Regions from separate parts of the Mesorhizobium sp. M7A.F.Ca.US.005.03.1.1 genome, predicted to be linked through region 1. Evidence: riboswitches for the same ligand, from Rfam matches in the RefSeq annotation. Region 1 holds a riboswitch; each other region holds the start of a gene.
The links. Region 1 has a riboswitch for cobalamin ahead of bluB (5,6-dimethylbenzimidazole synthase). Riboswitches for the same ligand answer to the same signal wherever they lie in the genome.
Positions count from the first base shown of each region.

Region 2: it holds a riboswitch for cobalamin, as region 1 does, so the genes downstream of both, EN990_RS08245 (aromatic ring-hydroxylating dioxygenase subunit alpha) here and bluB (5,6-dimethylbenzimidazole synthase) in region 1, are expected to answer to the same signal.
Region 3: it holds a riboswitch for cobalamin, as region 1 does, so the genes downstream of both, EN990_RS29595 (DUF1636 family protein) here and bluB (5,6-dimethylbenzimidazole synthase) in region 1, are expected to answer to the same signal.
Region 4: it holds a riboswitch for cobalamin, as region 1 does, so the genes downstream of both, EN990_RS17180 (ABC transporter ATP-binding protein) here and bluB (5,6-dimethylbenzimidazole synthase) in region 1, are expected to answer to the same signal.

Region 1 covers NZ_RZRO01000056.1:151-7,835, reverse strand. Annotated here, with positions in the region: gene EN990_RS21750 (pirin family protein) at 1-26, opposite strand, end outside; gene EN990_RS21745 (DUF2277 domain-containing protein) at 66-332, opposite strand; gene EN990_RS21740 (exodeoxyribonuclease VII small subunit) at 443-694, opposite strand; gene EN990_RS21735 (histone deacetylase family protein) at 698-1,624, opposite strand; cobalamin riboswitch at 1,746-1,926, shown strand; partial or broken gene bluB (5,6-dimethylbenzimidazole synthase) at 1,929-2,654, shown strand; gene EN990_RS21725 (hypothetical protein) at 2,777-3,760, opposite strand; gene EN990_RS21720 (TetR/AcrR family transcriptional regulator) at 4,050-4,658, opposite strand; gene EN990_RS21715 (MFS transporter) at 4,779-6,002, shown strand; partial or broken gene EN990_RS21710 (GNAT family protein) at 6,040-6,584, opposite strand; gene ribB (3,4-dihydroxy-2-butanone-4-phosphate synthase) at 6,618-7,685, opposite strand, start outside.
Region 2 covers NZ_RZRO01000012.1:41,131-48,815, forward strand. Annotated here, with positions in the region: gene EN990_RS08220 (alpha-glucosidase) at 1-1,148, shown strand, start outside; gene ugpC (sn-glycerol-3-phosphate ABC transporter ATP-binding protein UgpC) at 1,173-2,285, shown strand; gene EN990_RS08230 (DUF680 domain-containing protein) at 2,365-2,610, opposite strand; gene EN990_RS08235 (DUF680 domain-containing protein) at 2,680-2,880, opposite strand; gene EN990_RS08240 (DUF680 domain-containing protein) at 2,960-3,157, opposite strand; cobalamin riboswitch at 3,669-3,871, shown strand; gene EN990_RS08245 (aromatic ring-hydroxylating dioxygenase subunit alpha) at 3,986-5,233, shown strand; gene EN990_RS08250 (hybrid-cluster NAD(P)-dependent oxidoreductase) at 5,259-6,359, shown strand; gene EN990_RS08255 (PqqD family protein) at 6,529-6,960, shown strand; gene EN990_RS08260 (serine kinase) at 7,009-7,685, shown strand, end outside.
Region 3 covers NZ_RZRO01000106.1:474-8,158, reverse strand. Annotated here, with positions in the region: gene EN990_RS29625 (NADH-quinone oxidoreductase subunit E) at 1-793, opposite strand, end outside; gene EN990_RS29620 (NADH-quinone oxidoreductase subunit D) at 794-1,984, opposite strand; gene EN990_RS29615 (NADH-quinone oxidoreductase subunit C) at 1,985-2,587, opposite strand; gene EN990_RS29610 (NADH-quinone oxidoreductase subunit B) at 2,592-3,173, opposite strand; gene EN990_RS29605 (NADH-quinone oxidoreductase subunit A) at 3,164-3,529, opposite strand; gene EN990_RS29600 (winged helix-turn-helix domain-containing protein) at 3,861-5,060, shown strand; cobalamin riboswitch at 5,091-5,295, shown strand; gene EN990_RS29595 (DUF1636 family protein) at 5,334-5,762, shown strand; gene cobW (cobalamin biosynthesis protein CobW) at 5,765-6,802, shown strand; partial or broken gene EN990_RS29585 (cobaltochelatase subunit CobN) at 6,821-7,685, shown strand, end outside.
Region 4 covers NZ_RZRO01000038.1:3,363-11,047, reverse strand. Annotated here, with positions in the region: gene EN990_RS17195 (phosphatidate cytidylyltransferase) at 1-12, shown strand, start outside; gene EN990_RS17190 (iron ABC transporter permease) at 38-1,024, opposite strand; gene EN990_RS17185 (ABC transporter substrate-binding protein) at 1,054-2,001, opposite strand; gene EN990_RS17180 (ABC transporter ATP-binding protein) at 2,051-2,839, opposite strand; cobalamin riboswitch at 3,004-3,211, opposite strand; gene EN990_RS17175 (AraC family transcriptional regulator) at 3,467-4,300, shown strand; gene EN990_RS17170 (alanine racemase) at 4,306-5,445, opposite strand; gene EN990_RS17165 (D-arabinono-1,4-lactone oxidase) at 5,445-6,722, opposite strand; gene EN990_RS17160 (MFS transporter) at 6,735-7,685, opposite strand, start outside.

The DNA.
Region 1 (7,685 bases):
GGGTCTTTCCCGGGGAAGAAGCTCATGGACTCTCCTTGTCGGTGGTCGAAGGCCGCCTGGCCGCATCAGGCAAAGCGGATGGCCGCCTTTGCCCGCAGCTTGGCCGCCACCTCTTCGCGATTGCGCGGATGCTGATGGGTTTCCAGGGAATCGAGCAGTTCGCGCGCCGAGGCCGCGATGGCGTCGACGGCATGATCGAAGGCGTGCTGGTTCTGCTTCGAGGGTCGCGTCGTTCCGCTCAGCTTGCGGACGAACTGAAGGGCCGCGTCGCGCACCTCGTCATTGGTTGCCGGCGGATCAAAATTGAACAGGGTCTTGATGTTTCTGCACATCGCTTCCGTATCTCCTCTTGTCCTTGAGCTGTTTCAATCGGAACGAGTTATAGCCTCGATCATGATCATGTCCAAAAACCGGTGAGGCGAGGCCATCGTTCGGACCGGCCTCAATCCGCGTCGAGCGGCTCCGTTCCAACCGGCTTGCCGTCGCGCGACAGCCTGATCTTCTCGACCTTGTCCTCGGCGGCCTTCAGCAGCCGGTCGCAATGCGCCTTCAGCGCCTCGCCACGTTCATAGATCCTGATCGACTGGTCGAGCGGCACGTCGCCACGCTCCAGATCATCGACGATCTTCTCCAGCGCATCGAGTGCCTGCTCGAAGCTCATCGCCTTGACGTCTTCGTTGGTCTCACCAGCCATCATTCATCCTTTCATCAGTCGCCCGACATGGGCGGCGACCGAAAATGCCAATCCCTGCAGATCGTAGCCGCCCTCGAGCAGGCTTACGAGCCGGTTGCCGCTGTGGCGTGCCGCGCGCTGCATCAACTGGCCGGTCGCCCAGTCGAAATCATCCTCGGTCAGATTGATCTCGGCCAGCGGATCGCGGTGGTGCGCGTCGAACCCGGCCGAAATGATGATCAGGTCGGGCGCGAAATTGTCGAGCGCGGGCAGGACGCGCGACAGGAAGGCATCGCGAAACACTTCGCTGCCGGTCTGCGGCGCCAGCGGTGCGTTGACGATATTGCCGGCGCCCGTTTCGGTCTTCGCTCCGGTGCCGGGATAAAGCGGCATCTGGTGTGTCGAGCAATAGAGCACCGAGGGATCGTCCCAGAAAATATCCTGCGTGCCATTGCCGTGATGCACGTCCCAGTCGACGATGGCAACGCGCTCGACACCGTGTTTCTTCTGCGCATAACGCGCCGCGATCGCCGCCGTGTTGAACAGGCAGAAGCCCATGGCCGTGGTCTTTTCGGCATGATGGCCGGGCGGCCGGGCGGCGACGAAGACGTTGTCGGCGCGGCCCGAAAAGACATCATCGACGGCGGCGTTGGCGGCGCCGATCGCGGTGATCGCCGCTTGCCAGCTCTTCGGACTGGCAGTGGTGTCGGCATCGATGCGGGCAATCCCCTCGTCGGGGATGGCGGCGCGCACGCGGGCGACGAAATCGGCGGGATGCGCGTAGAGGATGGTGGCCTCGTCGCCTTCCGGCGCCTGGATACGATCGAGCGCGGCAAAGGCTTCCTCATCGAGCACGCGCTCGATGGCGCGCAGGCGGTCGGGCCGCTCGGGATGTCCGGGCGGCGTGAGATGCTCGAGGAAGATCGGATGCGTGTAGAGACGGGTGGTCATCGTCCTAATCTAGTGACCCCGATCGACAAAGGCCATGCACGGGCGGCCGATGACTGGGGAAAATCGCGCCTGCGTCCATTCGTGTCGCCGCAGGCATTGGCCCCGCCGGCGCTTCGGCGTAAAGTCCTTGGTACTGCCTGGTGCCCGCCGCAAGCGGGAGAATCGGGAACACGGTTGAATTCCGTGGCGTGCCCAACGCTGTGAGGGGGACCGCGCCGGTAAATGCCACTGTCGATGACGGGAAGGCACCGGACGCGGGTTGATCCCAAGCCAGAAGACCGGCCTGGCAGGCATCGTCATCCGCATGGTCGGGCGGGTGGCATCAGAGCGACGTGCGTCCATTTGGACGCACAGCGTACGCTCTGACCGTTTTGAATCTGCAATCGCAAGGGGACAAGCGATGCCGGAACATATGACCGCTGCCATTGACGATGGATTCGACCAGAATGCGCGCGATGCGGTCTATCGCGCCATGTTCACGCGGCGCGACGTGCGCAGCCATTTCCTGCCCAACGCGATCGATGACGACGTGCTGGCGCGGCTGCTGCTTGCCGCCCATCACGCGCCATCGGTCGGCTTCATGCAGCCATGGAATTTCATTGTCATTCGCGATGCCGGACGACGAGCGGAGGTGCGCGACCTGTTCCTGGCCGCGCGCGAGCAGGAACTGCCGGCGATCGAGGCGGAAAAACAGGCGCTGTACCGCAAGCTCAAGCTGGAAGGCATCTGCGAAAGCGCGCTCAACATCTGCATCACTTGCGACCGGCAGCGCTCGAAGGGTTCGCCGCTGGGACGCTGGCACAATCCGGAGATGGATCTCTACAGCACCGTCTGCGCGGTGCAGAATTTCTGGCTGGCCGCGCGTGCCGAGGGCGTTGGCGTCGGCTGGGTGAGCATCATCGAGGCTGAGGCGCTGAAGCGGCTGTTGGCCATTCCGGATCACGTAACGCCAATCGCCTATCTCTGCGTCGGCCGTGTTTCCGAGTTCGCTTCCAAACCGGACCTTGAAACGCATGGTTGGGGACGGCGGCTGCCGCTGCCGGAACTGATCATGAGCGAGACGTTTTCCGGGCAAGGCGAGGCACAGCTCAAGTCCACCGTGGCGCGCCTCAACACCGTTTCTGCCTCACCAGACACCACCTGCCCGGCCGATCAGGGTGTGGCGCCGGCCGTACCCCAGCGCGAACCGCCGAAGGAGGCGAGCGCCTTGTCCTTGAGCTCCCTGAACTTCGACGACGCCTCGGCCAACCGGGCGTCCCAGGCCGGATCCGGCACCTGGCCCGCGATGGTCTTGAAATAGACCTGCATCAGGCAAGCGATGGCGAAAGGCTCGATGAAGGCCGCCTTGAACGCCCAGGCGAAGACGATGGCGAGCACGAAGGCCCAGCCGGCGAGCTGGCCGGGCATCAGGAACAGAATGGCGCCGGCAGGCGCCAGCATCATCAGAAAGATGACGAACGACACGCCCCACATGATGACCGCCAGCCAGACGGCGTTCTTGACCATGACCTTGCCGTTCTGGGCATAGAGCACGACGCCTTGGCGCGCCGTCTCGAAGGGTGAGGCTGAATTGATGCGGATGTTGTAGCCGAGGATGATCTCGTCGACATAGGTCAGCGACAGGCGGATCACCGTGTTGATGAAGGAGACCAGGCCGCTCAGGCCCGGTATCGGCAGGAAGGCGGCGATACCGCCGAGCAGGCCGGTGATGGCGCGGATGGCACCCTTGACGAGTTGGTCGACGACGAAAAGGATATTGGCCTCGGCAAAACGCTGGGTGACGACATCCCTGGCGTAGGCGATCTGGTCCTGACCGCCGGGAATGTCGCGGCCGTCGATCAGATGAACCATGACGGCGATGTGGCCGGCCTTGACGATATAGAGGATGTATTCACGGATCCAGTAGACCGCGATCGAGACGATGCCAAACCCGACCACGCCGCCCCACAGGGCAAAGGACATGGGCCCGTCGGGATCGGTGGAGATATGGCCGACACCATAGCCGACCGAGGCACCGGTGCCGGTCGCCATGATGTAGGCCAGCGTGATGCCGAAATAGACGATCATACGAAAGACGATGAACGGCCAGGTCCGCATCATGATGGACACCGACCGGCCGATCTCGAAATCCCACATGTGCCCCGAATCTCCGCCTCAGAGATGGTGGAAGAGGATGAACTCAACCCGACGATTGTCAATTGCCGGCCCTGGCACCACAGGGCGACGAATTCTGGGCAACGGTTTTCTTTCGCAGCCTTTCGCCGGCGCATTGTCTGACGGAGCATCAAACGAAAAACCCGCCTGTGCGGCGGGTCACCGGCGCAAATCAGCACCATGGACGAATATGTACCTTAGCTGAGGGCAGGTGTCGAGAAAAAATTCCTATCGGGAACAGCTGCCGGCACGAAAAGCTCCGGTGGGAACTTCAATTCGACTGCGGATCCGGCTTCTTGAGCAGGCCTTCGAGCAGTTGCTTGAACGCCGTCACCACCTTCTTGGACGTCGCTTCGGGGTCGTCCGAATTGGCGATCCGTTGCGCTGCCTGGCTGCTCGCTCCGTTGATCAGTCGCGAGGCCGTCTCGGGGTCGAGGCTCGAGACAACGACCCCCTCCTCCTGCAGCGCGGTCAGATGGTCGGTCATTGACACGATGCACGCACTGGCATTCGGCCATTGCGCTGGATCCCCCAGCACGGCCGGGCCATCCCGGAACATGATGCGCTGGATTTCCGGCTCCAGCGCCATCTCGATATAGGTCGAGCACTCGTCGACGAAATGCTGCCAGCGGGTCGGCGCTCTCGACGCGACCTCATTGATGCGCGCCGCCATCTCGCCGTCGATCTGGGCTATGACCGCCTGCAGCAGCCCCTTCTTGTCGCCGAAATGATGATAGAGCGCGCCGCGCGTCAGCCCGGCCGAAGCGGTGAAATCATCCATCGAGGCTTCCGCATAGCCTGTTGTGCCGAAGGCATGGCGGGCCGCCGCGATCAGCTTTGCGCGCGTCTCGGCGATCATCTCCTTGCGGGGTCTGTGCATGGCTTCTGGCCCTATTCACATACGTAACGTATGCCAATTGACATACGCGGCGTATGCTCTATTTAACAAGCATACGCTTCGTATGTAATTGCCGAATCGTCCTTTGTCGAGGAACCACCCATGCAAAATCCCTATTCGGAAATCTTTCGTGCCCCCGGAGCCAAGGGCTTTGCGGCCGCCGGATTCATGGCGCGCCTGCCGATCGCCATGGCGCCCATCGGCATCGTGGCGATGCTGTCGCAGACGCGTGGCGAATACTGGCTGGCCGGAGCCGTCTCGGCAACATACGCGCTGGCCAACGCTTTCGTTGCGCCGCAGATATCCAGACTGGTGGACCGCCTGGGCCAGACACGGATCGTCGTGCCCACCACCATCATCGCGGTGCTGGCTTTCGCCGTCCTGATAGCGGCGGCCAACCAGGACTGGCCGGTGTGGACGCTGTTCGTGTCGGCCCTACTGGCCGCGGCCATGCCAAGCATGCCGGCGATGGTGCGGGCGCGCTGGACAGAGATTTTCCGCGGACGGCCGCAGATGAACACCGCATTCGCCTTCGAGTCCGCGGCCGATGAACTGGTCTATATCGCCGGGGCATCGCTATCGGTCGGTCTCAGTGCTGCCCTGTTCCCGGAAGCCGGCGTTCTGGTGAGCACATTATTTCTCGCATTCGGATCAGCGGCCTTCATCCTGCAACGCTCGACGGAGCCGCAAGTGCGGCCGGTGGACCATGGCTCAAGCGGCTCGGCGATCCGCCTGCGGCCGGTTCAGATCATCACCTTCGCCCTGATCTTCATCGGCGCGACCTTCGCGACGACGGAAGTCAGCACCGTGGCGATCACCAAGGAGCTTGGCCAGCCCGGCGCCGCCAGCCTTGTCATCGGCGTTTATGCGCTGGGATCGTTCGTGCTCGGTATCATCGTCGGCGCGCTCAGCCTGAAGGCGCCGCTGCAACGCCAGCTCGCCATCGCAGTCGCCCTCGTCGCGCTCGGCACGCTGTTGCCGCTCACCGCCGACACCGTGCCACTGCTGGCGCTGACTGTGTTCATCAGCGGCGTGGCGATTTCGCCGACCTTCATCACCGCCTTCGGCCTGATCGAGCGGCATGTGCCGGAGGCGATGCTGACCGAAGGCATTACCTGGGTCATGACCGGCATCGGCATCGGCATGGCGCTCGGCTCGTTCGCGGCCGGCGCGGTGGTCGATGCGTTCGGTGCCCAGAACGGGTTCTGGGTCTCTGTGGCTTCAGGCACGATCGCGCTGGCCACGGTGCTGCTTGGCCAGCGCAGCCTTGCCACGGCTGAGTGCGAGATGGACGGATGCGAAGCAGCCGCGATTGCTGCGGAATAGTTCCGGCGCGCCCGGGCCTTAGGCCGGGCGCGCCGCTCTAGGCGGCCGGGCCTGAAATATTGACTCTTCTTGGGTGCGCCAATGCCAAAACTATCGTTGGCGCCCCGTGCAGCATCACCTCTTTTTCGAAGACGAAGCCACATTTCTCCAGCACCCGTCGCGAAGCCGGATTGGCGGGGCGGACGATGCCGACAACCCGATCGGCACGCAAGGGGCCGAACGCGGTGCGCAGTGCTTCCATCACCGATTCCGTGGCATAGCCATGTCCCCAGCTCGCCGGATGAAGATGATAGGACAGGTTCAGACCGTCGAAATCCGCCGATACCGTGACGCCGCCGAAGCCGACCAGCTTTTCATCCGCCTCGACCGCCCAGCGGCCAAAGCCGTGCTTGTCCCAATGACCGATGTCGCGCGTCAGCCGCGCGGCGCTCTGCTGGGCTGTATCCGGGACAGGGTCCGGACGATGAGCAACAAGCTCCCGGCGCGAAAAGAGGTCGATCAGGAAATCCAGATCAGCCTCTCTTCTGGGCGGCGCAGCAAAAGCCGTTCGCTGCGCTGGCTGGTAGGCAGAGACGCATTCATCCGTCTTCTCCGGCAACCGGATCGACGGGAGGCTCAGAGGATCTCGGTCTTGGCGATGTGGATGCCAAAACCTTCGAGGCCGACATAGTGGCGTTCGCGCGAGGCGATCAGGTTGATCGAGGAGATGCCGAGATCCTTGAGTATCTGGGCGCCTAGCCCGATCTCGCGCCACTCGTTTTCACGGCGGCGCGCCTCTTCGTGATCCTCGCGGTCGCCGCTTGCCGGCCGCTTGCGCTCCTGATGCGCAACGCCGACGGAGCCTTCTCTGAGATAGACGATGACACCGCGCCTGCGCTCGCCCATTGTCTTAATGATGGCGTCGAGCCGGTGGCTGGTGCCGAAGACATCGGTCACCACATCCTCGGAATGCAGACGCACCGGCACGTCCTCGCCGTCACGAATGTCGCCGAAGACGATGGCGACGTGATGCATGGAGTCCCACGGCAGCGTGTAGGTGAAGACCTGTGCCTTGCCGCCGAGCGTGTCGATTTCCGAGCAGGCGACGCGTTCGACCAGCGTTTCCTTGCGCTGCCGGTAGGCGATGAGGTCGGCGACCGAAACCTGCTTGAGGCCATGCTCCTCGGCGAAAGCCTGCACCTGCGGACCGCGCTTGACGGTGCCGTCATCATTGACCAGCTCGGAAATGACACCGACCGGCGGCAGGCCGGCGAGCTTGCACAGATCGACCGCTGCTTCGGTATGGCCTGAGCGCATCAGCACGCCGCCTTCGCGCGCAATCAGCGGAAAGATGTGGCCGGGCCGGACGAAATCCGAGCCACCGACATTGCCGTTGGCAAGATTGCGAACGGTCAAAGTGCGATCTTCGGCCGAGATGCCGGTCGTGGTGCCATGCTTGAAATCGACACTGACGGTGAAAGCGGTGGTGTGGGCGGAATCGTTGTCGGCGACCATGGGGGCAAGGTTCAGCCGCTTGGCTTCTTCGCGCGGCATCGGCGTACAGACGATGCCGGAGGTGTGGCGAACGATGAACGCCATCTTTTCGGGCGTGCAGTGGACAGCGGCGACGATCAGGTCGCCCTCGTTCTCGCGCCCGTCATCATCCATGACGACGACGATCTCGCCGCGTTCGAAAGCACGCAG
Region 2 (7,685 bases), on a different contig from region 1:
ATTACATGCACAATTTCTTGGCCGAGCAGCCCGACCTCAACTTCCACAACCACGAAGTCCAGGACGCGTTGCTCGACGTCACCCGCTTCTGGCTGGAGCGCGGCGTCGATGGTTTCCGGCTCGACACCATCAATTTCTACTTCCACAGCCAGGGCTTGGAAAACAACCCGCCGCTGCCGCCAGAAGAGCGCAACGACCAGACCGCGCCGGCGGTCAACCCCTACAACTACCAGGACCATCTCTACGACAAGAGCCGGCCCGAGAATCTCGGCTTCCTCGAACGGTTCCGTGCCCTGCTCGATGAATATCCGGCAACGGCAGCGGTCGGCGAGGTCGGCGATTCGCAGCGTGGGCTTGAAGTGGTGGCCGCCTACACCGCCGGCGGCAAGCGCGTGCACATGTGCTACTCCTTCGATTTCCTGGCGCCGGAAAAGATCAGCGCGGGCAAGGTCCGCTCGGTGCTGGAATCCTTCGGCAAGGTCGCCAGCGATGGCTGGTCGTGCTGGGCCTTCTCCAACCACGATGTAATGCGCCCGGCCTCGCGCTGGGCCGCCAATGAGCCCGACCCGACCGCCTACCTCAAGGTCATCTCGGCGCTGCTGATGTCCTTGCGCGGTTCGGTCTGCATCTATCAGGGTGAGGAACTTGGGCTCGGCGAGGCCGACCTTCGGTTCGAGGATTTGCAGGATCCCTACGGCATCCGCTTCTGGCCTGAATTCAAGGGCCGCGACGGCTGCCGCACACCGATGGTGTGGGACGGCGGCGCCAAGAATGGCGGCTTCTCCCAGGCAAAACCCTGGCTGCCGGTGCCGGCCAAGCATTTGGCGCAAGCGGTCAATGTCCAGCAGGGCGACGAGGCTTCGCTGCTCGAGCACTACCGGCGCTTTCTCAGCTTCCGGCGTGCCCATCCGGCGCTGGCCAAGGGCGACATCACCTTCATCGAAAGTGAGGGAGATACCGTGGCCTTCACGCGCCGCGCAGGCAACGAGCAGATCGTCTGCGTCTTCAATCTGGGAGCCGGGCGGGCCAAGGTTGACCTTGGCGGCCGATCGCTGCAACCTCTGCCCGGGCACGGATTTTCGGGGCAGGCGAGCAGCGGTTCCATCGAGCTTGGCGGCTACGGCGCCTGGTTCGGGCGTCTCGACTGAATTTCCAATCACTGGAGGAAACCAATGGCCGATGTCACGCTAAGACAAGTGAAGAAGTCCTACGGCAATCTGAACATTCTCCACGGCATCGACCTCGATATTAGGTCGGGCGAGTTCATCGTCTTCGTCGGCCCGTCGGGCTGCGGCAAGTCGACATTGCTGAGGTCGATCGCCGGGCTCGAGGAAATCACCTCCGGCGAACTCAGAATAGCCGGCGAAGTGGTGAACGACGTGCCGCCGTCGAAGCGGGGCATCGCCATGGTGTTCCAGTCCTACGCGCTGTACCCGCACATGACCGTCTACGACAACATGGCGTTCTCGATGAAGATCGGCAAAGAGAACAAGGCCGAGATCGACCGCCGCGTGCGCCAGGCCGCCGAGATCCTGCAGCTGACCAAATATCTCGACCGCCTGCCCAAGGCGATGTCGGGTGGCCAGCGCCAGCGCGTCGCCATCGGCCGCGCCATCGTGCGCAATCCGAAGGTGTTCCTGTTCGACGAGCCGCTTTCGAACCTCGACGCCGCGCTGCGCGTCGCCACCCGCATCGAGATCGCCAAGCTCAAGGAATCGATGCCCAACACGACCATGATCTACGTTACCCACGACCAGGTCGAGGCGATGACGCTGGCCGACCGCATCGTGGTGCTCAAGGACGGCCATATCGAGCAGGTCGGCACGCCGATGGACCTCTACAAGAAGCCCGGCAATCTGTTCGTTGCCCAGTTCATCGGCTCGCCGGCCATGAACATCCTGCCGGCGACCATCGAAAAGACCGGAAACCCGACCGTCGTCAGCCATGTCGGCGGACGCAAGGCGACCGTGCCGATTGCGACGCCGGCTTCGGCAAAGGGCGCTGCGGTGAGCTTTGGCGTGCGGCCGGAGGACCTGATCATCGCCAGCGGCGCGGACTATCTGTTCGAGGGGACGGTCGACTATGTCGAGCAACTCGGCGAGGTGCAGCTTGTCTATGTCGACATCGGCCGCGCCGATCTGCCGCTGGTGACCAAGCTGCCCGGCAATGTCGAGGTCAAGCGCGGCTCGACATTGCGGCTGAGCGCCAATGGCGAGGACCTGCATATCTTCGACGCGGATGGACGTTCTTTCGCGTTGCATGAAGTGGAAGCAAAGGCGGCTTAACCGCAATTGCCGTGTCAGGCACAAAAAAGAGCGGCGGGCCGGGCCCGCCGCTCTTTGACTTGGAGATCGACTTCGGTTGTTAGTTGTTGCCGAAGAGGTTGCGGTCGGCACCTTGCGGAGCAGACTTCTGGGTGGTGTCACCCGACGAGTTCAGCAGCTTGTAGACCGGCGAACCGGTGTTGCGTACCGAAGAGGTGCGCGTGCTGTCGACCGAAGTCGTGGCGGCAGGCTGATTGGCACCATTGGAGCCAAAGTTGTCGCTGCCGGCGAAGGCATTGCCGGTGATGGCCAGAACGGCGGCGGCAGCAATAAGGATCTTGTTCATTTTAGTCTCCTGAATTCTGGATTTCGCCAGGACGGCAGACACAGCTGCCGTCGGTTGCGAAATTGGTTGTTAGCGACCGAAGAGGTTACGGTCGCTGCCCTGAGCGGGCGTCTGGGCAGCCGGTTCCGAGGTCTTGGTGGAAGCCGTGTACGACTGGTCCACAGCGGCGGCAGGCTGGTTCGGGCCGTTCGAACCGTAGTTGTCGCTGCCCGCGAAAGCGCTGCCGGTGATGGCCAGAACGGCGGCGGCAGCAATGAGGATCTTGTTCATCTTGAATACTCCTGAATGTCTGAATTTCGCCAGGGCGGCGGGCGAGCCCGCCGTCGACCGGAAAACTGGGAATCGGCTGTTAGTTGTTGCCGAAGAGGTTGCGGTCAGCACCCTGGGCAGGCGCCTGAGCAGCCGGTTCCGACTTCTTGGTCGAAGCGGTGTACGAGCTGTCGACAGCAGTGGCTGCCGCGGCGTTCGAACCGTAGTGGTCGCTACCAGCGAAGGCGCTGCCGGAAATGGCCAGAAGGGCTGCGGCAGTGAGAATGATCTTTTTCATTTTTGGTACTCCAGTATCGTCTTTTTTCCGTCCGTCTAGCGGCGTGTCTTGGAAATGAAATCGCGTCGTTCGGACAGCCCCGATGTGGGAGGGCAAGGTCGTCTTTTCCAATCACGAAGTTGTTCCGTGTGGACCATGAATCCCCACCTTGAAATTGTGCCAATGGAATCTAAGGATGCATTTTTCTTCTTCATATCAGTGTGTTAGGTGTAGCCACCTGATGGATCACTGACTGTTTCAGAGGCCCAGCGTTCACACCGTCCTGCACGCACCGTCAACAGAAACGAACCGTTCGGTTCGATTTTAGGGCGAGCTAATAGTCACTTTTCGAAACCATTAACCTTTTTTGACCCCCCGCGAAGGGTCGGATTCGGGAAGATCGCAGCCGGCAAATGGCCGCCCGGGAGGTGGGATCTCGGCCCGCGACGAGCTGCAGTAGCGTTTCGCATGCCGTGTCGCGCCGCATGGATACGATGTCGTTTTCATGCCGACGGCGCGCCCGCGATCGTGGTTAGATCATACCATCTCAGGTGCCGCTTCGTGACGACGAGGCGGAGAATTGGGAAGCCGGTCAGAATCCGGCGCTGCCCCCGCAACGGTGGTGGAGTTCAAGTCGCAACGGGAGACCACTGGGCAACCGCCTGGGAAGGTGTCGCGATGGTCCGCAAGGACAACTCCAGAGCCCGGAAACCAGCCCGAGATTTTTAGACTCGACTGATCGCGGTGGGCGGTCAAGAGGTGGATAGCGCATGTCCGGCACACAGCCGGCCTGTGTTTCAATCCTTCCTCCATCACCACCAGTTCAGTCCTTAGAAACGAGGACAGGACATGGATATCCGCAACGACATGCTGAGGCTCCTGAAGGGGCGCCGGCAAGGCTTTTCGCTGGAGCAGCCCTTCTACACCGATCCGGACTACTTCAAGCTCGACATGGAGCTGATCTGGTATCGCGACTGGCTGTTCATCGGCCATGATTGCGAACTGCCGAAGCCGGGCAGCTACATCACCGTGCAGGTCGGCGATTATCCGGTCGTCCTTGTCCGCGACCAGCACGGCAAGATCAACGCCTTCCACAATTCCTGCCGCCATCGCGGCAGCCGCGTGTGCAACACGGAGAAGGGTACCGCGGCAAAGCTCGTCTGCCCGTATCATCAGTGGACCTACGAGCTGGACGGCCGCCTGCTGTTTGCCCGCCAGATGGCCGACGGTTTCGACAAGAGTGATTTCGGCCTGAAGCCGGTCGCCTGCGAGAGCGTCGGCGGCTACATCTTCATCTGCCTGGCCAAGGAACCGGCAGATTTCGCGCCGATGCGGGCGATGATCGAACCCTATCTTTTGCCGCACCGGCTGCGTGAAGCAAAGATCGCCTTCGAGAGCACGATCGTCGAGAAGGGCAACTGGAAGCTGGTCTGGGAAAACAACCGCGAGTGCTACCACTGCGCCGCCAATCATCCCGAGTTGTGCAAGACCTTCCCCGAGGCTCCAACCATAACCGGCGTCCATGGCGCCGACAGCGACCCTGAAATGGTCGCACACTGGGCCAGATGCGAGGCATCAGGCTTGCCGAGCAAATTCCGCATCGATCCGGCAGGGCAGTACCGCGCCACCCGCGCGCCCTTGCTGCGCGATGCCGTCAGCTACACCATGACGGGAAAACGGGCGGTCCAGAAGAACCTGTCCGACAGCGTTTCAACCGACCGCATCGGCTCCTTGCTGCTCTATCACTATCCGACGACCTGGAACCATATCCTCGGCGACCACGCCGTTACCTTCCGCGTGCTGCCGATCAGTGCCACGGAAACCGCGGTGACAACGAAATGGCTCGTCCACAAGGATGCGGTCGAAGGCGTCGACTACGACCTCGCTGAGCTCACCCATGTCTGGACCGAGACCAACGACCAGGACCGCCGCATCGTCGAGGAAAACGCCTTCGGCATCCTGTCGCCTGCCTATGAACCAGGCCCCTATTCGGAGCTGCATGAGGGCGGCGTGATCCAGTTCGTCGAGTGGTACGCGTCGTTCATCGGGCCGCGCCTTGCCGAAGGCGGCCGGCCGGCCCTGCGCAGCGTCGCCTAGCCCAGGGGATAAGAGGATGAATGCGATGACGGACCTTGGCCTCTATCGCCATCTCGACCAGATGACGCCCTGGAACGACAGGCTGCAGGTGCTGGAAGTGATCGGCGTCAGCGACGAAGCGCCTGACGTGAAGACCTTCACCTTCCGCTCCGACAACCAGACCTGGTTCCGCTACAAACCGGGGCAGTTCGTGACTCTGGAACTGCCGACATCGGACGGGCCGCTGATGCGCACCTACACGCTGTCGTCCTCGCCGTCGCGGCCGTTCTCGATCGCGGTGACGGTCAAGGCGCAGGCGGGCAGCACCGGTACGCGCTGGATGTTCGACCATCTGACGCCCGGTTCGCACGTCAAGGCCTATGGGCCGACCGGCGACTTCTCGCTGCATAGCCACCCGGCCGCCAAATATCTGTTCATTTCGGCCGGTTCCGGCGTGACGCCGATGATGTCGATGCTGCGCTGGCTGAACGACTGCGCGCCATGGACCGATGTCGGCTTCGTCAACTGCGCGCGCCGCCCGGAAGAGATCATTTTCCGCAAGGAGCTCGAACTGCTCGGCAGCCGCATGCCTGGGCTGTCGCTCGGCTTCATGATCGAGGAGCGGTCGAGCCGCGAGGGCTGGTTCGGCCATATGGGCCGCATCGACGCGATCCGGCTGCCATTGCTGGCGCCCGATTTCCGCGAGCGCGAGATTTTCTGCTGCGGCCCCGATCCTTTCATGCGCGCCGTGCGTGGCATGCTGGACGCAGCCGGCTTCGACATGACGAAATACCATCAGGAAAGCTTTGCCGCGCCTGCCGTGGAGGAGATCCCGGCGCCGTTCTCGCCGCCGGCGGAAGACGGCGCCGCTGCCACCGTGGAGGCCGTGACACCGATCCGGTTCTCGCATTCCGATGTCGATGCCGAATGCGTCGCCGGCCAGACGGTGCTGCAGACGGCACGCGCCTCGGGGGTGCGGATTCCCGCCGCCTGCGAGTTCGGCCTGTGCGGCACCTGCAAGGTGAGGAAGGTCGCGGGCGACGTCGAGATGAGCCACAATGGCGGCATCCTCGATCACGAAATCGAGGACGGCTTTATCCTCGCCTGTTGCTCGAAGCCGCTTTCGGCGCTTGAAATCGAGGCGTGACCGGCAGGCACGGTCAGAGACTGTCCATGCCCGCGCGGCCTGCAGCTGCGCTCGGCCGGGCCTACGCCATCTTGCCAAAAACCCTGCAAATGGTTAGACGCCTGCAACGGTGGGGTTGACCGTAGGGGCCGAAGATCATCTCCGCGGCCTGCTTCGGCGGGGAGCAAACATGCGACAATCCGGCGTATATGCCATTGCCAGCAAGGATATCGTCTTTGAATCCTTCGATGGCGAAGCCGTCGTTCTCGACCTGACCACCGGTAAATATTTCGGCTTCTCTGATTCAGGCAGCAGGCTTTGGGATGCACTGTCGTCCGGCGTGCCTGCCTCCGAACTGGTCGGCGCCGCGACCGGGATTGGCGCCCTCGATGCCGCCGCGATTGACGGCTTTGTTTCACAATTGCTCGAATTCGGTTTGCTGGCGGCCGCAACCGATGGCGTGGCAAGACCGGTTCCCAGCGAATTGCTGGCTCAGCTCGCCGCTGCCGGCGAGCCCCTCAAGGTCGACATCCATGACGACCTTGCCGACCTCATTGTCGTCGATCCCATCCACGAGGTCGAGGAGCCCCTCGGCTGGCCCGCAGTGAAGCAGGCCAACTGAGGCGCCCGCCAGGCTCTCGTTGCCGGACAGCTCCGGAACAGGCAGACCATGCCAAACGTCACTCTCGAAAACCTGACTGACTACGCACGTCATGTCCTGGCGCAAGCGCAGAGCAGCGCCGCGCATTATCCACTGACCTGCAAGGTGGGCTTGCCGCATCTGGAGTTGACCACTCATGTGAGTGCCGGCGCGTTGGCGGATGCCTTCGCTCATGGCTTTGTCACGGCTGCGGACAACCGAGCGCCTGCCGACATCTGCCGCATCTTCGTCGCACATCCCGGCATTGACGGCATCGCGGCACCGGCCAGATGGGGCCAAGGACCCTTCACGCAGCATGGCTTCGCCACCAGGCTGGCGGAAGCCGGATTGCGCGGCAACCATTTCCATGACCTGGATTTCTGGCAGTTCTATGATCCGCAACGTCGCGTTGGCGTGCAATTGATGGCCTCGGCCGATGCCTTTCCACCGTGGGAGCCGGGAGCGCCGCTGCGCCCCTTCCTCCATTGGGAATATGCGGCACGTGGCATGCGGCTGGCCCATGCGGGGACGCTCGGCACCAAAGGCAGGGGCGTACTGCTGGCCGGCGCGGGCGGCGCCGGGAAATCCGGGACCGTCGCCGCCGGCCTCCTCCACGGGCTGGACAGCGTCGGCGACGATTATGTGCTGGTCGACCTCTCCAACGGCGTGACTGCCCGCCCGTTGTTTTCAACACTCAAGCAGGATCC
Region 3 (7,685 bases), on a different contig from region 1:
AAGGCGTCTTCAACGCCGGGCTGGTTTCAGGGGCGTCGGTCTTCGGCTTGCTGGTGTTGGACGGTGCGACAGGGGCCGCGGCCGGCGCCGGCACCGGCGCTGCGACGATCGCGTCGGGTGCCGCCCTGGCGGCCTTGGCCGCCTCCCTGGCTTCCCTGTCGCGGGTCGACTTGAGGATCGCCTTTTCGCTCTTCAGCGTGGTGAGGCCGGAGGCCGGCTCCGAGCCGGTGCGGCCATTCTGCGGCCCCGGTTCCACCGCAGCACCCTTGCCGGCGTCATAGAGATCGATGATTTCAGCCAGGCGTTCCGGCGTCAGATCCTCGAACGTGTCCTTGAAGATCATCACCATCGGCGCGTTGACGCAGGCACCGAGGCATTCCACCTCTTCCCAGGACAAGGTTCCCTTGTCGTTGGTGTGGAACTGGTCGTGATGGATTTTGGAGCGGCAGACATCCATCAGCGCTTCCGAACCGCGCAGCATGCAGGGCGTGGTGCCGCAGACCTGGATGTGCGCACGCGTGCCGACCGGATTCAACTGGTACTGCGTGTAGAAGGTCGCGACTTCCAGCCCGCGGATGCGCGGCATGCCGAGCATGTCGGAGATCGTCTCGATCGCCGCCTTCGTCACCCAACCTTCCTGCTCCTGTGCTATCATCAGAAGCGGGATGATGGCCGACTGTTCACGGCCCTTCGGGTACTTCTTGATCCATTGCTTCGCAGCCGCGGCATTCGCCCGGTTGAAGGCGAAGGATGCTGGCTGGACGCTGGCTTCTGCGAGACGGCGGACTGACATTTAGCGATCGACCTCACCAAACACGATGTCGAGGGAGCCGAGAACGGCGGTGACGTCGGCCAGCATGTGGCCGCGGCAGAGGAAATCCATCGCCTGCAGATGCGCGAAACCCGGCGCGCGCAGCTTGCAGCGGTAGGGCTTGTTGGAGCCGTCGGAAACCAGATAGACGCCGAATTCGCCCTTCGGCGCCTCGACAGCGGCGTAAACCTCGCCGGCCGGCACGCGATAACCCTCGGTGTAGAGCTTGAAGTGATGGATCAGCGCTTCCATCGAGCGCTTCATTGCCTGGCGCTTGGGCGGCACCACCTTGCCATCGAGGTTCGACACCGGGCCGGTGCTCTCCTTGCCGAGCAAAAGGTCGACGCACTGGCGCATAATCTTCGCCGACTGGCGCATTTCTTCCATGCGCACGAGGTAGCGGTCGAAGCAGTCGCCGTTCTTGCCGATCGGAATATCGAAATCCATCTCCGAATAGCATTCATAGGGTTGCGACTTGCGCAGATCCCAGGCTGCACCCGAGCCACGCACCATCACGCCCGAAAAACCCCAGGCCCAGGCATCCGCCAGCGAGACGATGCCGATATCGACATTGCGCTGCTTGAAGATGCGGTTGCCGGTCAGCAGCCGGTCGAGGTCGTCGATCGACTTCAGGAACGGGTCGATCCACTTGCCGATGTCCTCGACCAGTTGACGCGGCAGGTCCTGATGGACGCCGCCGGGCCGAAAATAAGCGGCATGCATGCGCGAACCGGAGGCGCGCTCATAGAACACCATCAGCTTTTCGCGTTCGACGAAGCCCCACAGCGGCGGCGTCAGCGCACCGACGTCCATCGCCTGCGTCGTCACATTGAGGATGTGCGACATGATGCGGCCGATCTCGCTGTAGAGAACGCGGATCACCTGGCCACGCTTCGGCACCTCGATGCCGAGCAGACGCTCGGCGGCCAGCGCAAAGGCATGTTCCTGGTTCATCGGCGCGCAATAGTCGAGCCGGTCGAGATAGGGCACCGCCTGCAGATAGGTTTTGGCTTCGATCAGCTTTTCGGTACCGCGATGCAGCAGTCCGATATGCGGATCGACGCGGTCGACGACTTCGCCGTCCAGCTCCAGCACAAGGCGCAAAACGCCGTGCGCCGCGGGGTGTTGCGGGCCGAAATTGATGTTGAAGTTGCGGACGGAGGTTTCAGCCATTTACTGCTTTGCCTTCTCGTCACCCGGCAGCACGTAATCCGTACCTTCCCACGGGGACAGAAAATCGAAATTGCGGAATTCCTGCTTGAGCTCGACCGGCTCATAGATAACGCGCTTGGCCTCGTCGTCGTAGCGCACCTCGACGAAGCCGGTCAGCGGGAAATCCTTGCGCAAGGGATGGCCTTCGAAGCCATAGTCGGTCAGCAGGCGGCGCAGGTCGGGATGGCCGGAGAACAAAACGCCGTAGAGATCGTAGGTCTCGCGTTCGAACCAGTCGGCGCCGGGATAGACGCCGGTGATCGACGGCACCATGGTTTCCTCGTCGGCCTGCACCTTGACGCGGATGCGCACATTCTGCTTCGGCGACAACAGGTGATAGACGACGTCGAAACGCTTGGCCCGCGACGGATAGTCGGCGCCGCAGACATCGATGATCGAGATGAACTGGCAGCGCGCGTCGTCGCGCAGGAAGGTCATCACCTCGACCAGATCGCGCGGCTCGACATGGATGGTGAGTTCGCCATAGGCGATATCAGCCTCGTTCACGCGGCCGATCAGCTTCTCGCCGAGATAGGTCGACAGTTCGCTCAGGGATGCGGTCATGGATTTACCGTTCGATCGTGCCGGTGCGGCGGATCTTCTTCTGCAAGAGAAGAATGCCGTAGAGCAGCGCTTCGGCGCTCGGCGGGCAGCCGGGCACATAGATGTCGACCGGCACGATGCGGTCGCAGCCGCGCACCACCGAATAGGAATAGTGGTAATAGCCGCCGCCATTGGCGCAGGAGCCCATCGAGATGACGTAGCGCGGCTCCGGCATCTGGTCGTAGACCTTGCGCAGCGCCGGCGCCATCTTGTTGGTCAGCGTGCCGGCGACGATCATGATGTCGGACTGGCGCGGAGACGCACGCGGCGCGACGCCGAACCGCTCCGAATCATAGCGCGGCATCGAGGTGTGGATCATCTCGACCGCGCAGCAGGCGAGGCCGAACGTCATGAACATCAGCGACCCGCTGCGCGCCCAGGTGATGAGCGCCTCGGTCGAAGTGACCAGAAAGCCCTTGTCGGCCAACTCGTTGTTGATCTCGAGGAAGAAGGGATCGTCCTCCCCCACCGGCCTGCCGGTGTTGGGATCGATGATGCCCTTGGGCTTCGGCGCGACGAGGGTGCCTGAACTGTCGTTCAATCCCATTCCAGCGCTCCTTTTTTCCATTCATAGGCAAAGCCGATGGTCAGCACCGCCAAAAAAACCATCATCGACCAGAAACCGAGCATGCCGATCTTCGAAAACGACACCGCCCACGGAAACAGGAAGGCTACTTCCAGGTCGAAGATGATGAACAGGATCGACACCAGGTAGAAACGGATGTCGAACTTCATGCGGGCGTCGTCGAACGAGTTGAAACCGCACTCGTAGGCGGAAAGCTTTTCGGGATCGGGATTGCGGTAGGCCACCAGGAAGGGCGCGGCCAGCAGCGCCAGGCCGACAACCAGCGCCACGCCTATGAACAGGACGATGGGCAGGTATGAGCTCAAGAGTGCGTTCATGCTCGGCTTTCCGTTGGCGCCAATCCACGTTGATTACAGCACCGGACCCTAATGCGGAAGCGTGACAGTTTAACCGCTGAACCGTTTTAAGGGCCTATGCTGCAACGCGGCGAGGGTTAGCGCAGCACTTCCAGCGAAGCAAGTCAAACCTTGTTCAAAACATCGACCTGGACGGCATATCGCGGCAAACTGGTCCGATCCGCTCCTGTTTGATTTCCTTCGCTTTTTACTCCACTTTTCTCTCCTGACATGGATGCCGCCAAAACCCTGCTAGCATGGGTTGGAATCAGCCATTCGACCCTCGGTCAAAACACGTCAAAGTGATACCTGCATGAAGGAAAAGATCTCGCTCCCGATGGCCCGGCGCATCGCCCTTGCCGCCCAAGGGTTCCTCGATCCTCGCCCGACCGGCACGCCCGACCGACGGCATTTTGCCCGCACGCTCTCCCGCACCGGCCTGTTGCAGATCGATTCCGTCAGCGCGGTGGTGCGCGCTCATTATATGCCGCTCTATTCGCGCCTTGGCCCCTACCCGTTCTCGCTGCTCGACAACGCGGCCGTGACGCGCAAGCGCATGGTTTTCGAATATTGGGCGCACGAGGCCTCCTTCCTGCCGGTCGAGACATACCCGCTGATGCGCTGGCGCATGCAGCGCGCCGAGCGGGGCGAGGAAATGTATCTGGGTCTCGCCAAATGGGGCCGCGAGCACGCCGCCTACATCGAAGAGATCTACCGCGAGGTCGCCGAGCGCGGCCCGATCGCCGCTTCCGCGCTGGAGGGCCAGAAAGGTTCGGGCGGCTGGTGGGGCTGGAGCCATGCCAAACACGCCTTCGAATGGCTGTTCTGGGCCGGCCGCATCACCACGGCGCACCGCCGCGGTTTCGAGCGCTTCTATGACCTGCCCGAGCGCGTGCTGCCGCAGGCGATCCTCGACCTGCCGGTGCCGACGCCTGAGGACGCGCACCGCGAATTGCTGCGCATTTCCGCCCGCGCCCACGGCGTGGCGACTTCAGGCGATTTGCGCGATTATTTCCGCCTGTCGCCGGCCGATATGAAAGGCCGGCTGGAGGAACTGGTTGAAACGGGCGAGTTGCTGCCGGTGCGCGTCGAAGGCTGGGACAAGCCCGCCTATCTTCATAAAGACGCGCGTCTGCCGCGCAAGATCGAGGCCCGCGCCCTGCTGGCGCCGTTCGATCCTGTCGTCTTCGAACGCTCGCGCACAGAGCGGCTGTTCGACTTCCACTACCGCATTGAGATCTACACGCCGGCCGACAAGCGGCAATACGGCTATTATGTCCTGCCGTTCCTGCTCGGCGACAGGATCGTGGCACGCGTCGACCTCAAGGCCGATCGCCCGGCCAGCATACTGCGCGTCCATGCAGCCTATGCGGAGCCCGGTGCGCCGCCTGAAACCGCTGCGGAGCTGTTCGAGGAATTGAAGCAGATGCAGGGTTGGCTCGGGCTCGAACGCATCGAAGTGACGCCTGCCGGGGATTTGGGGCCGGCGCTGGCCGACATAGCGGTGTCGTAAGCTCGCGTTGACACCGCCGCCCGCAAAAGCCTAAATCCGGTTCCAGATGGTCCCTTGCCCGCAACGGCAAGGGCTAAGAGGGAATGCGGTGCGGGGCAAAATCCCAAATCCGCGGCTGTCCCCGCAACTGTAAGCGAAGAGCCAAGGCCGAAAACCACTGGGAATTCCCGGGAAGGCGGCTACCCAAGGCGATGACTCGCGAGCCAGGAGACCTGCCGTCTGCGACTGTAGAATCCGATCGCCCGGCGGGTTTCCGGGCAAGGAGCCCGATCTTTGGACCACGACAGCAGTTTTTCGGCTGGCACAGCGGATATTTCGTCCGGCCATGATGATGCCTTGGCCGGCGTCACCATCATCGTCTGCGGCTCCTGCCGCAATGAGACCGGCTCCGACGCTCATCCCCGCGCCGGCGAGTTGCTGACGGACGACACGCGCCGCGCCGCCGCTGGCGACGATATCCGCATCCGCAGCGTCGAATGCCTTGGCAATTGCAAGCGGCGCCTCAGCGCCGCGATCCTGCGCGACGGCTGCTGGAGCTATGTCTTCGGCGACCTGACCGCGACCAGCGGCGCCGACCTCGTGACAGGCGCAAAGCTCTTCGCCACCTCGAAAGATGGCCTGATCCCGTGGCGTGGCCGCCCCGATAGCCTCAAGCGCGGCCTCGTGGCCCGCATTCCACCCATCGACATGCTGAAGGATTGACCATGACCACTTCCGTATCCCGCGTTCCCTGCACCGTCGTCACCGGCTTCCTCGGCGCCGGCAAGACGACGCTGGTCCGCCATCTCCTGGAAAACGCCGGCGGCAAGCGCATCGCCATCATCGTCAACGAATTCGGCGACATCGGCATCGATGGCGAGATCCTCAAGGGATGCGGTATCGACACCTGCCCCGAGGAAAACATCGTAGAACTGGCCAATGGCTGTATCTGCTGCACTGTCGCCGATGATTTCGTCCCGGCGCTCGACCAAATCCTGTCGCTGACGCCGAAGGTCGACCATATCCTGATCGAAACCTCGGGCCTGGCACTGCCCAAGCCGCTGGTCCAGGCCTTTCAGTGGCCGAGCGTGAAAAGCCGGGTGACCGTCGATGGCGTCATCGCCGTGGTCGACGGACCGGCATTGGCCGAAGGCCGCGTCGCCAACGACATGGAGGCCCTCCAGGCGCAGCGCGCCGGGGACGAGACGCTCGACCACGACGATCCGGTGGAAGAACTGTTCGAGGACCAGATCGCCTGCGCCGACCTGATCATCCTGTCGAAGAGCGACCTGATGGACGCCGCCGGCACCGCCCGCGCCAATGCCATCATTGGCGAACACTCCGCCCGCGCAGTGAAGATCGTGCCGACCTCGCATGGCAAGGTCGATCCCTCCGTGCTGCTCGGGCTCGGTCTCGCCGTCGAGGACGACATCGAGAACCGCAAATCCCATCATGACGGCGCCTTCGACCACGAGCATGACGACTTCGACACCTTCATTGTCGACATAGCCTCGGTCGCCAATCCCGATGAACTGGCAAAACGCGTCGCCACGGTCGCAGAAGAAGAGAACGTGCTGCGTGTAAAAGGCTTCGTCGAGGTCGGCGGCAAGCCGATGCGGCTGTTGCTGCAGGCCGTCGGGCCGCGCGTCAATCATTACTATGACCGCGCCTGGACCGCGCAGGACGACCGCCGCTCGCGCCTCGTCGTCATCGGCCTGAAAGGGCTGAACCGCCCGGCGATCGAGCGTATACTCGCCGGCTGATTTCGGACACGGATTGCGATGCACATCCTAACCACGACATCCGCCTCGCTCGACGACCTCGCCGAGCCGGTCGATCTGCGGCAGACGCCGGCGGATATCGTGGCGCTGTCCTTCACCGACAGCGACCTCGCCGGACTGGCGGCGGCGTGGAGGACCGATGCCGACCGCCTGCCCTCGATGCGGCTGGCCGCACTGCGCGACCTGCGCCATCCCATGTCCGTCGACCTCTGGGTCGACAGCGTCGCCCGCCATGCCAAGATCATCCTCGTGCGCATCCTCGGCGGCTACGACTGGTGGCGCTACGGCTGCGACCAGCTTGCCTCGACCGCCCGCGAACGCGGCATAAAACTGGCGCTGCTGCCCGGCGAATGCCGCGACGAGGATCTGCGCCTGATCGAAGCCTCGACGCTGCCGCGCGAGGAGTTGGACGGCCTGCTCGACTATTTCCGCGAGGGCGGCCCGGCGAATATGAGCGCACTGGTGCGGAAATTGGCGCGGCTGGCGGGGTCGGATGCGGAAGTTATCGGCCCGGTGGTGGTGCCGAAAGCTGGTTTTTACGTGCCTGGATGTGGAGTTGTGGAGAAGCCGGACTTATCGAATGCTGGCGCTTACAACGTCAACGCTCCTATCATCCCCATCCTGTTCTATCGCTCGATGCTGCTGGCCGCCGATGTCGCGCCCATCGATGCGCTTGTTGAAGCGCTGCGGCAGCGCGGCATCGACCCAGTCCCGATCTTCGTCTCCAGCCTCAAGGACCCGGCATCCCTGGCATTCGTGCAAACAGCACTGACGGCGCTGAAGCCCGCCGCCATCATCACCGCGACCGCTTTCGCCTCAGGCGCCGAACCCGGCATCGAAACGCTGTTCGACCGCGCCGGCGTGC
Region 4 (7,685 bases), on a different contig from region 1:
TGGACCGTGTGATCCGGCGACCGGTTGCCAAACGCGCTCAAAGCCGGTTGCGGATCAGCATGGTGACGACGAAGAACGCACCGACCGAGCTGGTGATGATGCCGATCGGCAGTTCCTGCGGCGGCAGCAGCGTTCGGGCCAGAAGATCGCTGGCCAGCAAAAGCACCGCGCCGAAGACGGCGCAGCTGGCAACCAGGCGCAGATGCAAGGGGCCTGCCAGCGGCCGCGACAGATGCGGGATCATCAGCCCGACGAAGCCGATGACCCCGGCGACAGAGACCAGGATCGCCGTCGAGAAGGCGGCGACGAGAAACGTCATTCGGCGCATGCGCGCCACTGGCACGCCAAGGCTTTCGGCGGCGTTTTCGCCGGCCAGGAAGGCATCGAGCCGGCGGTGGTTCCACAGCGCGTAAGCCAGAATGGTGCCCGCACCCAGCGCGCCCAACCAGATATTGTCCCAGCGCGCCAGGCCAAGGCCGCCCATCGTCCAGAACAACACGGAGTGGGCGGCGCGCTGGTCGCCGGCAAAGACCAGGTAGTTGGTCAAGGCGGTGAACATGAAGGACACGGCAAGGCCGGCGAGGATCAGCCGCTCCGGCCCTTGGCCCCTCACCCGCGCGACCAGCAGCAGGACGACGCCGGCGGCCAATATGCCGCCGGTGAAGGCCGCGACCGGCAACGTCCAGATGCCAAAGCTGTCGCCGAAGACGGTGATGACGGAAACAGCACCGGCGGCGGCGCCCGACGACAGGCCGAACAGGAACGGATCGGCGAGATCGTTGCGGGTCACTGTCTGCAGCAGCGCGCCGACGACGCCGAGGCCCGCGCCGACGCAGATGGCCAGGATCGTGCGCGGCAGCCGCAGATCGACGACGATCTTGCCGACCGGCCCGGACACGTCGTGCCCGCCTAAGCCGATTGCGCGGCCAAGCGCTGCTACAACGTCGGCCAGCGGGATCAGCGTCGAGCCATAGGCGATCGACAGCAGAGCGAGAGCGGCGATCGCCGCCGCTCCCGCCAGCATGGCCAACGCAAATGCCGGATGGCGCAAGCTCAAAATGCTTCCGGGTGCATGGCCTTGGCGATCTTGTCGATCGCTTCGATGTTGGCGGGTCCAGGCGTCAGCTCGGCGTAGCGGAGGGCAACGAAGCGCTCGTTCTTGACCGCGTCGGTCTCCTTCATGGCCGGATGCGCCTTCAGGAAGTCGAGCAGCTTCCTGTAGCCGCCACCGTCCTGGTAATCGAGCAGGATGAGGAATTGCGGATTGCGCGACGCCACCGTTTCCCAATCCGTGTTGCCCCAGCTGGTGTCCATGTCAGCCATGATGTTGTCGCCGCCGGCGGCAGTGATCATGGCGCTGGGGATGGCGAACTTGCCTGCGGTGAACGGCTTGTCCTCGCCGGAATCGTAGAGGAACACCCGCGTGCCCTTGGCGCTGCCGACCTTGGCGGTGATGTCGGCGAGCTGCGCCTTCCAGCCAGAGACAAGCTTTTCCGCCTCTGTCTCCTTGCCGAAGATCTTGCCCAGCTTTTCGACGTCGCCGTAGAGCAGGTCCATCGAGGCGGCGGGGCGCCTCTTGTCGAGATGGACGCAGCTTTCCGCCAGAACCAGCGTCTTGATGCCGTGCGGGGCAAGCGTGTCGGGCGTCACCTCGCCACCCGGCTTCATGCCGTAGTACCAGCCGGCGAAGAAGAAATCCGGCTCCACGGCCACGAGGTTTTCGAGCGTCGGATATTTCGGCGCCAGCTCCGGGATCGAACCCTGCTCTGCCTTGAATTCGGGACCGACCTTGTACCATCCGGTGATGCCGGTCAGGCCGACGATTGACGGCTGCAATTTCAGCGCGAAAGCCATCTCGGCCATGTTCAGATCATGGATGACAGCGCGCTTCGGCGGCGCGTCGAAGGTCAGCGGCTTGCCGCAGCTGTCGACGGTTACCGGGAAGGCGAAGGCGGTCGAGGTCAGCAGCGAGACGGCAAGCGAAAAAGCGAGGCGTTTCACGGGTATGCTCCTTGTGGGTGGGATCGGGTCGACTATGGAACGGCTTCAATCACGACGGCGGCGCGGCACGGTTCGGAACCTCGAACACCGTCAACTCTCGATCCTCGGTCGGATGGCGCAGGCGCAGCACATCGATGCCGAAAATCTCGCGGATCAGCTGTTGGGCCAGCGCTTCGCGCGGTGCGGCGAGCGCTTGCAGGCGGGCATGATTCATCACCGCAACCCTGGTGGCGAAGGGTGCTACCAGCGCCAGATCGTGCAGCACCGCGATCACCGTCATCTCGAAGCCTGCCACGAGGTCGAGCAGTTCGCCGCGGGCGCGCGGGTCCAGATGGTTGGTCGGTTCGTCGAGGAACAGGATTTTGGGCTGCTGGGCGATGGCGCGCGCCAGTTGGGCGCGCTGGCGCTCGCCGCCCGACAGCGAGCCGACGGTGCGGCCAAGCAGCGGCAGCAGGCCGGTCCGGCGCAGCGCCTCGACGGCGATATCGCGTTCCTCGCGCCTGCGCCGCAGCCCGGCGTGCGGGACCCGGCCAAGCTCGACATAATCGATCACCGCCAGCCGCGGATCGGGCTGGTCGGTCTGGCCGACAACGGCGATATGCAACGCCCGCTCGGCGGCCGAAATCCTGTCCAGCCCGCGTCCGCCAAGCTTCACCTCGCCGGAACTTGGCCGCAGCATGCCCGACAGCATGCGCAGCAGCGTCGTCTTGCCGGCGCCGTTGGGACCGATGATGGCAAGGCGATCGCCAGCGGCCACCGAGAAGCTGACCGCCTGGACCAGATTCCGCCCATTCGCCATGGCACAGAGGTCATGGGCTTCGAGAAGCACTGCGCTCATCGGCTGCTGCCCGCCGGATTGCGGGGACGGCAAAGCGTGCGCATGGTGATGCGATGATCGATGGAGCCGTCCAACTTTCCGTCACTTTCCAAAACTGGCGACGGAAGGAAGCTGGCGAACCGGCCGACAAGACCGGGACTCGCGTTTCCTCCCGGCACACCCCGTCCGGTCAACTCAGTGATGGCAGGTCTCCTGGCTCGCGGGTCGTTGCGCCATCCTGCCTTCCCAGCCTTGCCGGCCAGTGGCATTCACGGATTTTGCTCGCCGCTTACAGTTGCGGGGGCAGCCACGGCCTCGACCTGAACAGGCCTCACCGTGTTCCCTTTTCACCCCTCGCCTTTCGGCTCGGGGACCATCACCACTTCAGCGTAGATTTCCACCAAACGCTTCGCAATGGATTTCTCGGACGAAGTGGTGGGCCAGCTAAGGGAAACAGGCATTGCACGCTCACTTTATGTAATAACATAATATTTTATGTAATAACATAACATTCTTAGGAGATGACGCGGCCCGCTGTCAAGCGAAAGCCCATGGGATCGGCGCAGATTGCACGGGATGCGCAATTTCGATCAAACTGGCCGCGCCAGGAAACGCCAAGATGATCCGGCCAATGCGAAAAGGAGCCCCATGAACCCGACCGAGAAAGCGCTGTGGTTCGTCGAGAGCCATCTGCCGGAGGCGATCTCGCTTGACGATGTCGCGCAAAGCAGCGGCGTGTCGCGTTTTCATGTGACGCGCGCCTTCGGCGCCGCAACCGGCCGCTCGGTGATGGGTTACATGCGCTCACGCCGGCTGACCGAGGCGGCGCGCAAGCTGGCCGGCGGAGCGCCCGACATCCTCGCCGTCGCGCTCGACGCCGGCTACAACTCGCATGAGGCGTTCACCCGTGCCTTCCGCGATCAGTTCGGCACCACGCCGGAACTGGTACGCGCGCAAGGCTCGACCAACAACCTCGACCTCGTGGAGCCGATCCTGATGGACCAGTCCTTCCTCACCAATCTCGAACCACCGCGCTTCGAGACCAGCCGGCCGTTCCTGATCGCCGGCCTCGGCGAACGCTACAGCTGTGAAACCAGCGCCGGGATTCCGATGCAGTGGCAGCGTTTTGCACCCTATATCGGCAACATCCCAGGCGAGATCTCAGGCGTTTTCTACGGCGTCTGCCTTAACGGCGACGACGCGGGCAATTTCGACTATGTCGTCGGCGTCGAAGTGTCCGGCTTTGCGGATCTGCCGAAGGACTTCTATCGGGTGCGGGTGCCGGCGCAGAAATATGCGGTGTTCTCGCACCGCGAGCACATCTCATCCATCCGCCGGACGATCAACACGATCTGGAACAGTTGGCTGCCCGACTCCGGTCACGAAATCGCGGATGCACCGGAATTCGAGCGCTATGGACCGGAGTTCGATGCCCACAGCGGCAATGGCGGGCTGGAGATCTGGGTACCGGTGAAGGCGTAGCTCGATCACGCCATCGGCAGCGCCGGCCAGCGATCGATGACCTTTCCGCCGGAAAACACGTCGATCGACCCGAATTGCTGCAGCACGGCCTCGCTCTGCGTCGGCCTTAGAAACGCGTAGTCGCCTGGCCTTGCGGTCGCATCGGCGGGCAAGCCCATGAATTGCTGGTTGGAGGACAGGCCGAGCAGGCCGTTCGTCTTCATGCCTTGGGGGAAGACCGGCTCGGCCATCCACTTGCCGCCATAGAGATAGCAGCCCTTGCGCGGAAACCGGCCGAGCGCCTGCAGCAGGCGGGTAACGGCCGGCGGGCCAGGCAGCATCGGCTCGACCACTTTCAGGATCGGCGTAGCGATGAAAGCCGCCGGCTGGAAGCCGTCGAGGCCTGGCGTATCGAAGTCGCTGGGCAGCACGAAGGCCGAGCCCATCGACACTTCATTGGCCGCGCCGCCACGATGAAGCAGCGCGGTCTTGCTGCCGCCGATGTTGAGGATGCGGCGCTGGTCGGCACCGAGACAGGCGACGAACGCCGCAGCCTGCGCCGACGCCTCCGCCAATGCCTTTGCCGGTCCGCCGAAAAGGCCGGGAATGAGCGGCGCATGCGCCTCGTAGGCCATGACGCCTTCGCAATGCAGCCGGACCGGCAACGCGCTCAGCGCCTTCGACAAGGCCGCGGGATCAGCAAAGCCGCCGCGATGCAGCCCGACATCGATCTCGAAAGCGATGCGCAGGCCGATGCCGAGTTCGTCAGCGAGAGCACCGTATTCCGCCAGTCTCTCCTCGCTGTCGATCAGCCAGCAGACACGCGACCAGTCGGCATCACCCTTCACCAGCGCAGCCCTTGCCGCACCGATCGGCATCGGCTTGCCGTAGAGCAGATCGGCATCCGGAAACGCCTTCAGCACCGCCTCGCTGATCGGCGGGTGGAAGGTCATGAAGCGCTCATGGCGAAGCGCCTTGCCTATATGCGCAAGCAGCGGCAGGCAGGCGAGCGATTTGTCGACCAGCCGCACGGCCAGGCCGGGATCCAGCCTCCCTTTTACCAGGGCAATGTTTCCGTCCAGCCGATCGCGGTCGAGCAGCAGGCAGGGTCGGAAGATGCCGGCGGTCTTCAGCGCATCCGAGAGGGTGGAAAAATAGGTGCTCATCATTCGATGCCGAACAGGCCGGCCATGTAGGGCGACACGAAGCGGTTTTCCGGATCGATGTCGCGGCGCACCGCCATGGCATCGTCCCAGCGCGGGTAGAGCTTTTTCAGCTCCGCCGCTTTCAGGCTGTGCATCTTGCCCCAATGCGGCCGGCCGCCATGTCTGCGGAAGATCGGCTCTGCCGCCCGCATGAACGGCAAAGGATCGTTCGCGGCGTCATGGTGGATGGCGATGGAGCAGGTCAGCCTGTTGTAGAATGGCGAAAGCCAGAACTGGTCCGGCGCGACCGAGCGCACCTCCATCGGGAAATAGACCTCGGGAAAACGCTTCTCGGTCAGCTCGATGATCTCGGCCAGCGCCTTCGGCCCTTCCTCGAACGGCAAATGATATTCCATCTCGTTGAACTTGGTCTGCCGGTCGCTGGCATAGACGTTGAGCCAGTCCTGCACGTAGTCCTCGGCGGGAAATTTGGCGGCCGCCGATCGGATCAGGCGGCCACGCAGCGATGGCAGCCAGGCAAGTGAAGTGCGCAGCCTGCGCAGTGTCCTCAAACCCGCCTCGTCCTCTTCCGGCGGCCGCGTGGTGGGTGCGGCATCGCTGAAATCGCTGGCGATGAACTGCGCATAGCCGGAAAACGGAATGTAGTAGAATTCGGCCGAGCGATGCGCGGCCATCATCGCCTCGAAATCACGCAGCATCTCGGTGATCGGCAGCACATATTTGCGGCGGCGCAACCGGTAGGTCGCGATGTTGTTCAGCGTCACTTCGGTGAGCACGCCGAAAGCGCCGAGCGCGACACCGATGGCGTGGATCATGTCCCGATCCCCTGCCCGCTTGAAGTCGCGGACCTTGCCAAGCCCGTCGACGATCTGCACCGTCTCCAGCTGCGTGTGATAGGCGCCGAGCGTCGGCCCAGAGCCGTGCGTGGCTGTGCCCAGCGCGCCGCCGATCGCCTGGCGGTCGATGTCGCCCATGTTGGGCAGGCCCTGGCCAATGCCTTGCAGGATGTGCATGAGCGGGCCGAGCCGGGTCCCTGCCCGCACCCGCGCCTGATGTTTTTGCGCGTCGTGCGAGACCAGCCCTTCCAGTCTCTCCAGGGACAGGATCGTGCCCTGCGATTTCACCAGCGGTGTGAAGGAATGACCGGCGCCGGCGACGCGCACCGGGCCAGGCGCGCTCCGGACGAGATCACCGAGTTCACCGACATCGCTGGGGCTGGCGATCAGCTTGGGCTCGGCACTTACGAAGCCCGACCAGTTGCTCCAAGTGTTCGACATGGCGCTCCCCGCTCAGGCAACCGCACGACGGCGACGTGACACAAGAACGAAGAGACCGAGCAGCGCCACGCTTGCCACCGCGCTGGCGGCGGCGAATTCCGGCACCGGCCGGAAATCCTTGCCGTCGATGAGCAGCGACGCCGCAATCGGCCCGATCGCCAGGCCGAACAGTTGGGCTGCCGGCACCAGCAGCACGGCGGTGCGCGTCTCGTCGGCGGTGATCGCCAGACGGATCTGGTAGGGCACGATGAACAGCAGGATAAAGCCCATGGCCAGGGCAGCGACCCAGAACGTCGTCAGGCCGGGGCTGCTGGCAAGAACCAGGGAACTGACAAGCGCCACGACGCCGATCGCCGCGATGGCAAGGCGATAATCGATGCGCGCCTCGAACGCGGTCGCCGTCATCGCCCCCAGGACCTGCACCGCGAGGCTGGCCGAGACGATCAGGCCGACGGTGCGGCCATCGATGCCGTATTGCGCGCCTAGCGGCTCCAGGAAAGCCCAGACCGCGCCGAAGAACATGAAGTAGCAGAAGACCGACAACAGCGCGGTCATTGAGGGAACCGTCAGCACATTGGCCAGATTCTCTTCCTTGGGCAGGTCGGCATAGTCACCGGGCACGGTGAAAGCGACCGCCAGCGACACGACGCAGACGACGGCAAGAACGATGAAGCCACCCTCCGACCCTGCGGCCGGAATGACATAGAGCGCCAGCAACAGGGCGAGCGCGCATTGCGCCAGCGTCTGCATGGTGACGAAATAGCCGCCGATGCGCTCGGCACGCCGCGAGCGGGCGATCAGTTCGGTGGCGATGGCGACCAGACCGCCCTCGGCGAGCCCGGCAAGGGCGCGGGCCGCAATCAGCATGTTGGCGCTCGCGGCATAGGCCGTCCACACATTGGCCAGCGCCAGCAGCAGCAGAAGGACGGCACTTTTCCAGCGCATATTGTGGGCCGAAAGCAG